3 regions of the Paenibacillus sp. 1A_MP2 genome follow, and region 1 is predicted to be linked to each of the others. Evidence: riboswitches for the same ligand, from Rfam matches in the RefSeq annotation. Region 1 holds a riboswitch; each other region holds the start of a gene.
The links. Region 1 has a riboswitch for S-adenosylmethionine ahead of mmuP (S-methylmethionine permease). Riboswitches for the same ligand answer to the same signal wherever they lie in the genome.

Region 1 (5,274 bases):
ATTACGGGGATCTATCAGGCCATCTCCAACATGTCCGTATCCGGGCGCATTACCGCAGATGCCGTGCGAAGTGTGAATCCAGACTATGGGGATGTCGACGTAGCCTTTATCAATGTCAATGATCCGGCACAGGCAGATGTCATTGCCCAACAGTTAAACGAACAGTTCAAGGATTCCGCTTCAATTGTCACACAGAAGACATTGCTTGATTCTGTTTACGCAGAAGCTGCGAGCATTCTCATTTACCCTATGGCTCTCATCGGTCTGTTGTTTATTCTGGTTACGTTCATTATCATTTTCAGTACCTGCCGGATCAGCATTCGCAAAGAAAGTAAAACCTACGGAATTTACAAGTCCATAGGCATGACATCCCGAAGAATTCGGTTGTCCGTTGCGCTGGGGGTTGCAGCTCTTTCTTCAATTGGGGCAATCCTTGGAATCGTCGTAGGTGTATATATGCTGCCAATTCTGCTTGAAAAGGTCCTCTCCGGATACGGAATCGTACAGATTCCCCTCATCCTGAACTGGGGAGGCATACTATTATTTGCATGCATGAGCATTCTTGCAGCAGCTCTGGGCTCCTGGGTATCATCCAGAGTGATTCGTGATGCTTCCCCACGCATTCTGGTCGTTGAATAATACAAAACGTATGAAGAATGAAGGAGGCATAACATGCGCAGGATCCATTGATCTTGCGGAATTAGAAGTGGATGGGAAATCCTCGGTTAAATCCGATGCGGGTACCATTCGTCTCGATTTGAATAACCTTGGGGATGGAAGCCAGCTCAAACAGTTTATAGTTTGTATTCCTTTAACAAACAACACAAATAAGAGCCTTTTCAAATCCGTTAAAGGATATGAAAGGGCTCTTTGCATTTAGAAAGTGTAGAACTGCACGTTCATAACTGCAACTTAACCTCTCATGTTCTCAGCTTTGGCTCCGCCACTTCTTCGCCAGTTCACCAATCTGATAGGGTGTAGTCCGGCAGCAGCCGCCAATAATCTTGGCCCCCGCCGCAACCCACTGCTCCGATGCATCGCTCATGCTGCCACAAGTACCCTGGCCGCTCCACGTCTTCGTTACTGCATCATAGATTTCACCCGAGTTAGGGTAGACAATAACCGGTTTATCGCTGGCCTGACTCAAAATACCGACCGCTTCTGTCACGAATTCCATCGGCGCACAATTCAAGCCAATCGCGGCAATCTGAGGCTCAGCACCAAGTAAGCGAGCACACTCTTCCAAGGGTGTACCCTCACTGATTGCTTTCCCGTCTTTCAAAGAGAAAGACATCCATGCATAGGCGTTGGGAAACTCCTTTAATAAAGCAACCAATACCTGCGCCTCCTGCAAGGATGGGATCGTCTCAAAAGCCAGAATATCCGCACCTGCCTCCAGCAGTGCTGCAATCCGTGGACGATGAAACGCGCTCAATGTTTCGTCCGAGACACCGTAGTGACCGACATACTCCGAACCATCTGCCAGATAAGCCCCATCAGGGTCCAACCGATGCAGCAACAATCGGACGCGGACGAGCCAATACCCTTTTCTCCGTTACCACTGCCGTATGTTTCTTATCGGTTGACTCGTTAGCTTCTAAATTCTCTAACTTCCCCCTATCTTGCACTTCAGCCCAGACTTCATCTCGGGCTCGCGCAGCGAGTTTCACTGTCTTGCTTATCAGTTCCAGCGACTCCTGCTCTCCGATGCCTCTCTTGCTAAAGCCGTCCACAGTCGCCTGATAACTGGATGTAATAGCACAGTCCGCTCCCGCACGGAAGTAATCAGCATGCACCTGGGAAATCACGTCCGGATTCTCCAGCAGTACACGTGCTGACCATAACGGGTCATCCAGATCACAGCCATGCTGTTCCAATTCGGTTGCCAGTGCACCATCCAAAATCATCACCGGATATTGGCACAATATTTGTTCTATGGGATTAGTTTGCGTTGGTTGCGTCATGTACTTGTCCTCTTTTCTTGTTCGCACGTTCTGTCAGATAATACGCTGCATAACATAGTGCGATAAATGGAACCCCGCAATACAGCGCAATACGCTGTGTCGGGTCAAAGGCGATACCTATGCATGAAGCCAGGCACAATACAAACGAAATAATCGGTACCACCGGATAAAACGGCGTTCGGTAAACCAGGTCCTTTACCGAGTTACCCTCTCGAATATATTGCCTGCGGAACATATACTGTGAAGCGCTGATGCTCATCCACACGGCGACAACCGCGAGGCCTGAGATGGACACCAGCGTAATATACACAGTACCCGGGGCAATAATGCTGGACAGCAAGGCCAGACCGCCCCCAACCATGCTAATCAGAAGTGCATTCAGCGGTACACCACGCTTGGTCAACCGGGCAAACCACGGAGAGATCGTCTTTTTATCCGCGAGTGACCACAACATCCGCGAAGAGGCATACAGACCCGAGTTGGCAGCAGAGAATTGCCGTCAGAATGACAAAGTTCATAATATCTGCTGCATAGGGTACTCCAACTCGCTCCATCACGGCCACGAATGGACTTTCAAGGACACTGGCATCCGACATCGGCAATAACGCAGAGAGAATAACGATCGTTCCAATAAAAAAGAGTATTAAACGCCACAACGTGGTATTGATTGCTTTTGGAATGGTCTTCTCCGGATTCTCGGTCTCCCCGGCTGCAATCCCGATCAATTCCGTGCCCGAGAACGCAAAGTTTACGGCAAGCATCGTCATTAGTATCGCAGTAGCCCCGTTCGGGAACCAACCAGATGCAGTAATATTAGTTAGAAATGGTGCAGGTTCCGAATCAGCCATTGGGATAATACCGAACATGGCTGCGCCTCCTAGAATAATAAAGACCACAATCGTAAGGACTTTAACCGATGAGAACCAGAACTCCGATTCCGCAAAAAATTTGACCGTCAGCGCGTTGAACAGGAAGATCATGAGCGCAAAGAGCGCACTCCAGATCCATACATTCACGGAAGGAAACCAGCGCTGCATCAGCAGTCCGGCTGCTGTAAATTCGGAACCGAGGGCAACCGTCCAGGTTAACCAATACAACCAGGCCACGGTGTATCCTGTTGCTGGTCCGATGTATTTTGCCGCATAGCTATGAAACGCCCCTGTCTCCGGCATATGAACGGACAGCTCACCAAGACAGAGCATGACCAGATAAACGACAATCGCTCCAATCAGGTAAGATAGAATCGTGCCGATCGGTCTGCTGGATGGTATATCCAGAGCTAAGAAATAAACCTGTACCAATGACTCCACCAAGTGAGAGCATAATTACATGTCGTGCCTGCATTTTACGCTGAAAATGCCCAGTATCTTTGTTGTTATCCATGCCTGCTCCCCTGCTTCTTCATCCAGAACAACAAAAAGACACACTCTTCCTGAAGAGTGCGCCGTTACTGACAAATAAAAACAAACGTCCTATCTATCAGGCTGTTCACCCGCTGGAATTAGCACAGTATCGTTCAGATCTGTTGCTGAGGCTTCTAAGGGCCAGTCCCTCCACCTCTCTGGATAAGAAAATGATTTTTTATAAATATAGCGATCTATCATGGTTGTGTCAACTATTAAATATCATCATCCATTTGTGGATAAAGGAAATCTCCAACCCCATCTTTAATCTATCGATGATCCATAATCTGTGATTTTCATTTTCACATCATAGGTCACGGGAATCTGACTAAAGGTTTCATCCCAATTTTTTTTGACCTTTTTCCATACCTTCGGATATTTGATCCGCAACTGCTCTCCAAATCCGGCCACTTCCACCCGATAGGTGTGCTGCATTTTGTTCATAACCTGCTGCATCTGTTCTTTGGCTGCACCAGCGAACTGAACCTCCAATTCATTAATGTACTCTTCCGTCGCAGGAATTTCCGGAGAACTCCAATCTTCCATGAGCTGACCTTCTGATTCAACCTTTACATGAAAAGAAATGTCATCTCCGTGGACTTTTGGCACAATTTTGCTCTTAGTAGACTTGATTTCATAGACTATCGTATGTCCCTTTTTCGGTGCATACGATTTTAAGGCCCCTCCCTTAGCCTCCCCAGTGATCCAGGACAATCCTTGAAGGTCCACCTGATTTAAGCTGCCGATCCACTTTTTCGTTTTCCCTTTATAGACGCCTGCTCCTGAGAATTTATGCTCCCCATCAGCAGTAAGGACATTTTGCAGCAAAAAGCTTGATCCTGACTGCATTTTGCCATCAAGTTTCGCGAGGGATACAGGAGGAAGAATTTTATTGTTACGATATGCATTATTCACCAACCCTCTCAGATAAAAGGCTGGGATTTCTCCCGGCTCCTTGGAGCTAAGAGCATCCAAAGCGCGTCCTTTGCTCACCAGAATAAGGGAACTGGGTCGGATATCATTGTCCCGCAAAATAAAATCAAGCAGCTGCTCCAGACTATATTTATTCGACAACTCTTGGGAAACGACAATAACCTTTAAATGATGACCAATGAGTGGACGGTCTCTTCTTAGAGCAAACTGACGAAAGATCTGAAAAAGGGAATCTCCGGTAAGCTGTTCATTCAAAAAGGTTTGTCCGCCGGAAGAACCACTGGAACTGCTTTGATTTTCCTGTTTCCCCCAACTCGTGGGACAATCTGTACGGTAGATGTAAATACATTGTTTTTGGGATAATGACCTCCTTGTTTATTAATGTCCTGTTCAAATTTCGATTCCTCAGCGACGTCCAGTCCCAGACCCACATAAACACTTAAATCTTCGATCTCTTTGCTGCTCCAGCACCCTGAGGCAAAAACCAGCAGCGCCGTTGACAAAATGGTTAATGTCTTTCTGATCCTGTTCAATTGTATTTGCCTCCTTTCTTTCGTAACATGCTCAACAACAGAAGCAATAGTGGCAAAATACCAAACAAATAAATGGATGCATCCCCCAAAAAGTTGCCGAGTTTGAACGTTTCGTCCACGTTCTGCGGAAGCATAGCAGTGATGTAACTGATCGGGAGCAGAATGATCAGAAAAGGCAGCATTTTTTTCTTGAACAATTGCGAACATCCAAGAGAAGCGGCATAATGCGTGATGGTAAACGTAGAGAAAATTTGCATAATCCAAATAACCAGCAGCAGGGATTCGAACCGTTCAAAGAACAATCCCTCAATCTCAAAGCTGCGCATCAAATCAAGTGTTGGCCACGTTCTTGTTCTCATGCCTTCAATAGATAAACTGCCAACAACCATAACCAATGTGATGAGGTAGATCACCATAGAGATAAGGATTCCCCATAACATG
Region 2 (5,274 bases), 350 kb from region 1:
CGGGGAAGCTAGTGATGTACATAGGTCCTAATAAATGGAGGGTCAGTTTTTCGACAGACGTTAACATTTTGTCACAAAGCGCGACGTCAATGACACATTTATCCGGTATAATGAATTTAGTTGTGAAATAAGTGTCAAAGTATCGAATCAAGCGGAGGATGTAGTTCTTCGCCATCTTAAACCAACAGCGGGTGAGAAAAAAATTGAAGCACTTAACCTTGTTTAAATGGTTAACCGTATTAACCTGTCTTGTCATGTTTCTGGCTACATTTGGCGGAGGCGTTGTAACCCGAACGGAATCAGGCCTCGGCTGCGGTGCAGAATGGCCTTTATGTAACGGAAAACTTGTGCCTGCGCACACTGTTGCCTCACTTATTGAATTTTCCCATCGCGCTGTAAGCGCACTGGCAGGGCTGTTGTCCATAGCCTCTTTTGTAGCATTTTTACGGTTTGGCAAATCACGCCGTGACCTGCAATTGTTTTCATTGTTAACGCTGATATTTGTTATCGTCCAGGGAATTATGGGGGCCTTTGCCGTCGTTTTCTCCCAATCTTCCGCAGTCATGGCACTGCATTTCGGCTTTGCACTGATCGCCTTTGCCAGCTCCTTGATGATGGCGCTTGGTATTCGGCAGGAGGTTCGCCACGGTGGATTGGAACGACTCAATCGATATCCGCGGGTCAGTAAAGGTTTTCGTAATCTGGTGTGGTTCTCTACGATCTATACGTACCTCGTGGTATATACTGGGGCATTCGTGAGCCATACGGATTCGGCAGGAGGCTGTTCCGGCTTTCCGCTCTGTAACGGACAGATTATTCCCGAGCTCTCGGGAGGCGTGGCGGTTGCTTTCGCTCACCGGGTTGCGGCTGTTTCATTAGTGATTGTCATTGCAATCCTCGGTCATTTTGCGTATCGCAAACATCCGGATAACACAGAGCTAAGAGCGTTAGGTGTCATTTCTGTTGTGCTGGTTCTGTTGCAAGTGGTCATTGGTTTTGGACTGATGCTTACGATGAATCGCCCGGAAGTGTACATGTTCGTGGCGCTGGCGCATATGCTCGATATTGCCATTTTATTCGGTGTACTAACCTATATGAGTTTCCTGGTGTACAAGTTGCATCGGCCCGTTAACCGGTTCTAATATATCCGAATTATTGTCGTTCAGGGGATGAATCCAGTGAAGTTCACCATCCGATGATGTACATCATTGGACAGGTGAACTTTGTTTGATGTCAGGCGTGTCAGGGCACCCTATTGTAAGCAGCGGTCATACGTTTACTCTGATTCCGATTTTGTTTAAATATGATGAATTATGATTATTTTGATGATCTGCAGAGTGGAAAGAGGAGGCTATATATGCTGCGAACGTTGCTGGGTGAAAAGCCGCGTAAAAACGAAGGGATACTGAAGGATGCAATAGAAGCGATGGCGGATACGCTTGAGTTATTTCAGCGACAGATGCATGTGGACCATGATCCAACCCATGATTATCGTAAACTGTATGTGTGGACCCAGGGACTCATCTCCTCGCTGGATGAGCTGGAACAGAGCTGTTTTGCTGCTTCCCATTTTCGTCAGAAAGTCAAAGCAGGCTCTACGGATGATATGACGTTACCCGAAAAAGCGGAATATGCCCGTTATGTCTACTTCTATAAGGATGGCTTCATCCGATGTTTTGCCATTCTGGATAAGTTAGGTACAGTGTTGAATGAAATATTTGAGCTAAATACGACCAATGTTAAAACCCATTTTTCTTATTTTACCGTATTAAGACAGTTCGGATATGACAAACTGCATCATGATCTTGCCAACGAACTGATCCAGATTAAAGACTCTTACCGTGAGCCAATGAGCAAATTGCGCAAACGACGAAACATGGAGATTCATTACATGAACTCCGAAATGCAGGATGATCTGTGGCAGCTGCACCAGACTCTGCAAGGGAAAGTGAAGCTGGAGGATCTGGATCAGCATCTCTTGGAACTCCGCCAGGGTGTGGATATGGTATGTGAGACGTTAAAAGCAGCCTATGGCTACATCAACAAGAAGTGGCATAAGCAAGGAATAACTCAATCCGGAAAGTAATTAGTTTGAAATATTTCCCTTTGACAAATCGGAATACTTGGATTATACTGAGTTCCTGATCGACAGTTAGATGGAATTAACATTTATGACATTAACATTATAACTACTGAACTTATAAATTAAATATTTCTTATCGAGAGCGGCGGAGGGACAGGCCCGATGAAGCCCGGCAACCGATTTATAACTGCATGACAGCTGTGTCATTCTTTATAGATGTTAGGTGCTAATTCCTACAAAATGTGTGCAAGGCACAATTTTGGCAGATGAGAAGGTATAATCTTTCACGTGAAGAGCCCTTTTTGTTTCTGCAAAAGGGGCTCTTTTTTGTACATCGAAGGGGAGTTTTCCTTTCATTCGGGTAAAGATACATGTAAGCAGTGGGAAGGAGCAAGTAATTTTGATTGAATTAAAAGGTTTAACCAAGACGTACGGTAAAGGTTCAAAAAGTACGACGGCCTTATCGGATCTAAATTTGAATATCCGCAAGGGTGAAATATTCGGAGTTATCGGTCATTCCGGTGCAGGCAAGAGTACATTGATCCGTTGTATCAATTTGCTCGAACGCCCGACGGCCGGCGAGGTTTGGGTGGATGGAATCAATTTAACCAGTCTGGGCAAGACCGATTTGCAACAACAACGGCGTAAGATCGGCATGATTTTTCAACACTTTAATCTGTTATCCTCAGCTACGGTATATGACAATGTGGCTTTTCCTTTGAAGCTGGTCAATACTCCCAAGGATGCAATGGATCGGAAAGTGAAGGAAATGCTCGCATTGGTTGGACTGGAGGACCACAGCAATAAATATCCGGCCCAACTGTCAGGTGGACAGAAACAAAGGGTGGGTATTGCGAGAGCACTCGCGAGTGATCCAAACGTGCTGCTGTGTGATGAAGCTACATCGGCACTTGATCCCCAGACAACTGATTCGATTCTCAAGTTGTTGCTGGATATTAATGAAAAGTACAACCTCACCATTGTTCTGATCACCCATGAGATGCACGTGATTCAGAATATCTGTGATCAGGTGGCGGTTATCCATCAGGGAGGCATCGTGGAGCAAGGGCCGGTGACGGAAGTATTCCTCAAGCCGCAGCATGCAATTACGCGTGACTTTATGATGCGGGACCATGAGGTGGGGATAGCATTGGAAGAGACTGCTCTGGCGAGTGCAGATGTTTCATTGCAGACGGACGGATCTTCTAAGCTTGTGAAAATATCCTTCCTGGGCAATAAAACCTATGAGGCGATTTTGTCCAGAACGGTTCGCAAAACAGGAGTGGATTTCGCCATTTTGCAAGGCACCATTTCGACGATCAAACAAGTTCCTTATGGGCAGCTGACCGTTCGGTTTGAGGGACAGTCGGATGAGATTAACCTCACCATTCATGAGTTAATCGCCCAGGGACTTGATGTGGAGGTGCTTCGTTAAATGGATTTTTCAACAGTGCGTTGGGAAGAAATCGGTAAGGCTTCAATTGAAACACTGCAAATTCTGGGAGCATCGGGACTGTTCACGATCATCATTGGTTTGCCGCTGGGCGTATTGCTGTTCATGACAGCAAGGTCGGCTTCAATCAAGTCTCAAGTGGTGTACACTATACTTTCGTTTATTGTAAACATTCTGCGATCCGTGCCATTTATCATTCTGATTGTTGCACTCATTCCGTTCACGCGTTCACTGGTCGGCACAGCTACAGGCGTACTGGGTGTTATACCACCGCTCGTCATTGCCGCTGCTCCATACTTTGCCCGGTTGGTGGAAACTACACTGCGTGAAGTGGATCGAGGCGTCATCGAAGCGGCGCAGGCGATGGGAGCTTCAACCGGACAGATTGTAAGGCGTGTGCTTCTGCCAGAGGCACTGCCGGGTCTGTTAGCCGGAATTACCATTACCATCGTTACCCTTGTCTCCTACACGGCGATGGCGGGCATGGTTGGTGGTGGAGGGTTGGGAACATTGGCAATAAATTATGGCTACTATCGATATCAGAATGAAATTATGATTATAGCTGTTGTATTTATGGTTATTCTGGTGCAAGTGCTTCAGATGGCTGGCGATCGTTTGGTTAAATGGTTCACCAGGAAATAACACATATATAGCATTTGCCTGATTCGGTATCGACTTGGTGCAAAATGCAAAAAAATTATTGGAGAAGGGGTTTTACACATGAAAAAATGGTCTTTTGCTCTACTAAGCATTATGCTGATTGCGGTTCTTGCGGCTTGCGGAAACAACAAGGATTCCGACAGCGGCGCTGACAATGCTGGAGGCGCACCGCGCACCGTCGAATTGAAAGTGGGAGCATCACCTACACCACATGCGGAAATTTTGGAAAGCATCAAGCCTGAACTCGAAGCTGAAGGCATTCGCTTGCAAATCGTGACTTTCAATGACTATGTTCAACCTAACCAACAACTTGAAGATAAACAGTTGGATGCGAACTTTTTCCAACACCAGCCTTACCTGGATACAGAGAACAAAGAACGTGGTTTTCACCTCGTTGCTGTAACACCTGTGCATGTTGAGCCATTTGCTGGCTACTCCAAAAAAATCAAATCATTGGATGAGCTGAAAGACGGTGCCAAAGTAGCGATTCCGAATGACCCGTCCAACGGTGGACGTGCACTGTTGTTGCTGGCCAAAGAAGGCTTGATTACGCTCAAAGATGACACCAATATCGTTTCAACGATTCAGGATATTACAGCCAATCCAAAAAACCTGGATATTATCGAGCTGGATGCAGCCATGATGCCTCGTCAACTGGATGAAGCAGACCTGGTATTCATCAACGCCAACTACGCGCTGGAAGCCAATCTGAACCCGGAGAAGGATGCGTTGTTAATCGAGGACCTGCAAGGTAACCCATATGCAAACATCCTCGTATCCCGTGAAGATAACAAAGATGCAGATGCCATCCAAAAACTGGCTGCAGCCCTACATTCCGAAGAGGTTAAAAAATTCATCAAAGAACGTTATCAAGGTGCTGTAGAACCTGCGTTTTAAGCTAAACGATTAAGTTGAAATTTAATGGTAGACCCGGCTCCACTTCTTATGGAGCCACTACAAAACGCCCTGCCTTCTCTTTGTAGAGAAGGCAGGGCGTTTTGTTTTGTACGTTATGTTAAGCGCTTCGATGTAGAGCACTTTAAGTACTTTACTTTATAAGATTTAACGTTTATTCGGA
Region 3 (5,274 bases), 3.9 Mb from region 1:
CTGCACAAGGCCTGGATAGCTGTCTATATATTACGGTTGGAACGGGCATTGGTGCAGGCGCAGTTGTAGGTGGCAAAATGGTCCATGGCTTGTCACATCCAGAGATGGGACACATCATTGTACGCAGACATCCCGAAGATACGTATGAAGGGTTCTGTCCGTATCATGGAGACTGTCTGGAAGGCCTTGCTGCAGGTCCTGCCATCAATAAACGTTGGGAGCAACCGGCTTACGAACTGCCAGCCGATCACAAGGCCTGGGAGATTGAAGCGCATTACCTGGCGCATGCTTTGATGAATTATGTATTGATCCTCACTCCGCAGAAAATTGTAATGGGTGGTGGCGTAATGAAACAGGAGCATCTGTTCCCAATGGTTCGCAGCAAATTGCAGGAATTGCTCGCCGGATACGTTCAGCATCCTGCACTTCAGTCCAAAATTGACCAATATGTCGTTTCACCGGGACTTGATGATAATGCGGGATTGTGCGGTTCACTTGCGCTGGCAAAATTGGCTTTGAACAAGTAAATAGCTTTATAAACTAATGGTTGACGAATTTTTCCATTGTGGTAATATATGAGCAACAGCATAGCACGGTTAATGAGGAAGCACCTCTCTTGCATGGATTTTGCAGGAGAGGTGTTTTTGTGCTGTTCAAGATAGCACAATACAGACTGTGTCGAGCTGAACTATTGAAGGAGGGACAAGAAATGGAAGTCATTTTCATGAACAGGTTATCCAGAATGTCAGGTCAGAATGAAGAGCATGCTCAGCTGTGGATTGGTGAAGAAGAAGGGGAGTGGCATCTGGGATGGAGCCGATATGAGGAAGGAGATCGTGTGGATGCGATCTGGTATGATGGAAGCTCTTGGGACGAACTGTTACATGTTTATCGTCATCAGTTAGCGATACAGATGGGCGAAGGGTATCGTCCGTTGCTGCAGGGTTTGTTTCACGAAAATGATGATTTGAAGTCGCGCAGCTATGGCGGTCAGCGTCTTCATTGTTACAGTGAATTATATGGCAATGAGGGGCTGTATATGGATCTTTGCATATGGCGCAGGAAAAGAGCGGCGTCTGATCGGAAGGCCCCCTATTTTATTGCAACGAATCGGCTGTTGCGCCTGATCAGTGCATTTGTTCCACAAACGATAGATGAATTGATGCAACTGCCTGGCGTAGGAGAGAGTAAAGCGTCCGAGTACGGAGCTGAATGGCTGGAGCTTACGAATGGACTGGAACGTTCCACGTCTTTTCCGCTAGAGTGGGTGTATACGGTGCTGAAGGAACAGGAATATGAGAGCTGGCTGTACAAACAGAGAGAGCAGAAATACAAGCAGGAATTAGACAAATTCACTACACGCAAGCAGGTACTCGAAGGCATGAAGGAAGGGTATACGCTGGAGGAGATCGTGAATCGTTCCGGATTATCCCGACGGGAGCTGATTGAGCTGTTGGAGACACTGGATCTGGAGGGGTATGACACAGATTGTCTGCTGGACGCGGAACTCGCTATCATGCCTGAACAAGAGCAAGAAGCGGTGTGGAGCGCCTACGAGGAGCTGGGAGATACGTTTCTGAAGCCTGTGTTACATAAAGTGTATGGAGAAGAGAAGCCTGGCGGAGGCAATCTGGAGCAGGTTTACGAAAGACTGCGCATGATTCGAATCCGGTTTCGTCGTCACACAGAGGCGGAGCAGCATGCGGGCTAGATTGAACATAGATCGGTAGGTTTCATTCATAAGCGTACAAAAAAGACGAGGCGTTTCTCCAGATGCGGAGCGCTTCGTCTTTGTTAGTTAGTTCAAACCCAATCTTTTTTGCGGAAAATAAAGAACATGCTGAGGCCCAGTGTCACCATCAGGCCAATGACCACAAAATAACCATATTTCCAGTTCAACTCAGGCATGTTCGTAAAGTTCATACCATAGATGCCGGTGATGACCGTCAGCGGCATGAACACCGTCGTAATGGCGGTGAACACACGCATGATCTCATTCGCCCGGTTGGCGATACTGGATTGGTAAGCTTCTCGCAAGTTCCCCATCAAGTCGCGATAAGTCTCAAAGGTTTCGGATATTTTCACAGCATTCTCATAAATGTCACTGAAATACTTCTGCAGTTGATCATCAATAAGACGCAGATCTTTTTGTTAAGTGTATTAATGACTTCTTTCTGAGGTCCCAGTACTTTCTTCAGCCATAGAATCTCACTACGCAGCCCGATAATCTCATTCAGATGAGACTTCTTGGTGTGCATCAGGATGTCTTCTTCAAGCTTCTCAATGCGCGCTTCAATCCGGTCACCAACTGTGAAATAATTATCAACAATCAAGTCAACCAGCAGATACAGCAGCTTATCCGGCGTACTGATCTCCTGTTCCCACAGGATCGGCTTCAATGTTCGCAATTCACTGACTTTCTGTTTGGTCACACTGATAATAAAGTGTCTGCCAAGGAAGAGGTTGACGGCACGTAAAAAAATCTCTTCATCATCAAAACGAATGCTATTAATAACAATAAAATAATGGCTCTCATAAATTTCAATCTTCGGACGTTGTTCTTCGTCACTCAAGCAGTCTTCTACGGCCAGATCATGCATCATGAATAGCGGTTGAAGTACCGCCAAATCGTCTACGTCCGCATCAATCCAGTAAAATCCCTCCGCTGGTGGAGTCAGCGCCTGCTGAATGTCATCCACCGGAATAAATACACCGTTGTTTACCAACCGGATTTTCATTGTTCATCTACTCCTTCTGCACCCGCCAAATGGGCGGATTTCATCAATATGGGCGCAAAAAGAACAGATCAGCCGGTCGGCAGCGGATCCTGGAAGTCAGGACTGCGTTCGCTTTATAACCAAACGGAAGTAACGTCCCGCTGCCGGCATGCTGATATCAATTCTCATGCAGTTTGTCGGAATTCGGCTGCCAGTCAGGCCTCGGGTCGCCATCCATTGAATATGTCACCTCTCACATAAGGGTTTACAACACTTGTCTAGTATACCGCTGGTACAGAGTCCTTTCAAGCGCAAAAATGTGTCGATTTCGCGCCCTGGAGCAGTGTATGACAACGGCTGACGAACGGTTCCGATCCAGATGAACAGACATTGAACTACACCTTGACGTGAGGGGATTAATGTTTTAAAGTAAACGGTGAACCACACTAGATTTTACAATTAAATAAAGCGAAATCTTATCAAGAGTAGGTGGAGGGACTGGCCCGATGAAACCCGGCAACCGGCGGTATACCGCACGGTGCTAATTCTTGCAGCGACCAAGTGTCCAAGTTGACACTGTTGTAACTGAGAGATGAGAGAGGCGCATATCTATTTACATATGACCTTTCTCGGAATCCGAGGAAGGTCTTTGTTATATGCACCGACTTCTCAGCAGTGATTTTCGCTAAGGAACTTGAGCTTGCCGCCAGCAATGTGGTTGCAATTCAGCGCCTGCAGGCAAGCTCATGGCAGCCTATAACTGTTCGGATGCGAATCGTATCGCAGCCGCAGTGGCTGCATCTATTTATGCTCAAGGAGGAGTTAGAACCACTATGCCAATCAAAATTCCAGACACACTGCCTGCCAAGGAAGTACTCGCAGGAGAGAACATCTTTGTCATGGACGAGACATCCGCTTATCAGCAGGATATTCGTCCGCTCCGTATCGCTATATTAAACCTGATGCCTACTAAGGAAACGACAGAAACTCAATTGCTTCGTCTGGTAGGTAACACACCCATTCAGGTAGATATCGTTCTGGTTCATCCGAAGTCTCATACGTCCAAGAACACATCCCAGGAATATTTGGACCTGTTCTACAAAACCTTTGACGAGATTGAGCACCGCCGTTTTGACGGCATGATCATTACGGGAGCTCCTGTAGAGCAAATGGATTTTGAAGACGTGAACTATTGGAAAGAAATCCAGGAGATCTTCGAATGGACCAAAACCAATGTGACTTCGACTATGCATATATGTTGGGCTTCCCAAGCGGGTTTATACCATCATTTCGGAGTTCCAAAGGTTCCGCTGGATGAAAATGTTTTGGCGTATTCTCACACACGATCAACAGATCCAACGTGCCTTTGCTGCGTGGATTTGATGAAGTATTTAACGTTCCGCATTCCCGACATACGGAAGTGCGCCGTGAAGATATTGAAAAGAATGAAAGTCTGGAAATTTTGGCTGAATCGGAGGAAGCCGGTATTTTTCTGGTCGCCACCAAAGACGGCAAACAAATTTTCGCTACCGGACATGCCGAGTATGACCCGCTTTCATTAAAATGGGAATATGACCGGGATGCATCCAAAGGCATGGATATTGCGCTACCGAGACATTATTTCCCGAATGACGACCCTTCCCGTGTACCTCCAGCCACCTGGCGGGCACATGCAAACTTATTATTCTCTAATTGGCTCAATTACTATGTGTATCAAGAGACGCCTTACGATATTGGTCCGCAAATCTAATCGACACTACAGGAGGATGCTGCAATGGAAGACAACAAGTTGAAAATCGAAAGCCGATTGGCTCAAATCGGGTCTATCAATGAACCGGTAACGGGTGCCATTAATTTTCCGATCTATCAATCCACTGCGTTTCGCCACCCGAAGCTTGGACAAAGCACGGGGTTTGATTATATCCGTACGACCAATCCAACCCGTAAAGTATTGGAAGAAGCAGCGGCGGCATTGGAGTCGGGGATGCAGGTTTTGCCTGTAGCTCCGGCATGGCAGCTTTGCAAACGATTTTTGCTTTATTCGGTCAAGGAGATCATCTAATTGTATCGCTGGATCTGTACGGGGAACGTATCGTTTGCTTGAACGCATCCTGTCTCGATTCGGTGTGACAGCAAGTTACGTAGATACCAATGATCTTGCAGCTCTGGAAAGTATCCGTCAGCCGAACACAAAAGCGGTATTTATTGAGACACCGACTAATCCACTAATGATGATTACGGATGTGGAAGCGGTATGCTCCTGGGCGAAGAGCCACAACTTGCTGACTATTGTGGATAATACACTACTGACTCCGTTCTTCCAGCGTCCAATTGAACTCGGTGCCGATATCATCATCCATAGTGCTACGAAGTATCTGGGTGGTCATAATGATGTCCTTGCCGGATTAATTATTACCAAAGGAGAAGAATTATCAGCCGAAATGGCATTCCTGCACAATTCCATTGGTGCAGTGTTATCTCCAAGCGACTCCTATCAGTTGATGAAAGGTATGAAGACACTTGCTCTTCGTATGGAGCGGCATGAGTATAATGCCTT

Region 2: it holds a riboswitch for S-adenosylmethionine, as region 1 does, so the genes downstream of both, ACTWJ7_RS08450 (methionine ABC transporter ATP-binding protein) here and mmuP (S-methylmethionine permease) in region 1, are expected to answer to the same signal.
Region 3: it holds a riboswitch for S-adenosylmethionine, as region 1 does, so the genes downstream of both, metA (homoserine O-acetyltransferase MetA) here and mmuP (S-methylmethionine permease) in region 1, are expected to answer to the same signal.

The regions. Positions count from the first base shown of each region.
Region 1 is NZ_JBQQCS010000001.1:1,335,454-1,340,727, reverse strand. It holds gene ACTWJ7_RS06675 (ABC transporter permease) at 1-639, shown strand, start outside; partial or broken gene mmuM (homocysteine S-methyltransferase) at 929-1,964, opposite strand; partial or broken gene mmuP (S-methylmethionine permease) at 1,942-3,347, opposite strand; SAM riboswitch class I at 3,434-3,536, opposite strand; gene ACTWJ7_RS06660 (Ger(x)C family spore germination protein) at 3,632-4,555, opposite strand; gene ACTWJ7_RS06655 (hypothetical protein) at 4,552-4,833, opposite strand; gene ACTWJ7_RS06650 (spore germination protein) at 4,830-5,274, opposite strand, start outside.
Region 2 is NZ_JBQQCS010000001.1:1,683,942-1,689,215, forward strand. It holds gene ACTWJ7_RS08440 (COX15/CtaA family protein) at 204-1,142, shown strand; gene ACTWJ7_RS08445 (Cthe_2314 family HEPN domain-containing protein) at 1,358-2,086, shown strand; SAM riboswitch class I at 2,214-2,356, shown strand; gene ACTWJ7_RS08450 (methionine ABC transporter ATP-binding protein) at 2,484-3,518, shown strand; gene ACTWJ7_RS08455 (methionine ABC transporter permease) at 3,519-4,178, shown strand; gene ACTWJ7_RS08460 (MetQ/NlpA family ABC transporter substrate-binding protein) at 4,257-5,093, shown strand; gene ACTWJ7_RS08465 (DUF2167 domain-containing protein) at 5,259-5,274, opposite strand, start outside.
Region 3 is NZ_JBQQCS010000001.1:5,252,206-5,257,479, reverse strand. It holds partial or broken gene ACTWJ7_RS25570 (ROK family protein) at 1-527, shown strand, start outside; gene ACTWJ7_RS25565 (HRDC domain-containing protein) at 710-1,711, shown strand; partial or broken gene corA (magnesium/cobalt transporter CorA) at 1,804-2,738, opposite strand; SAM riboswitch class I at 3,191-3,316, shown strand; partial or broken gene metA (homoserine O-acetyltransferase MetA) at 3,464-4,467, shown strand; partial or broken gene ACTWJ7_RS25550 (PLP-dependent transferase) at 4,579-5,274, shown strand, end outside.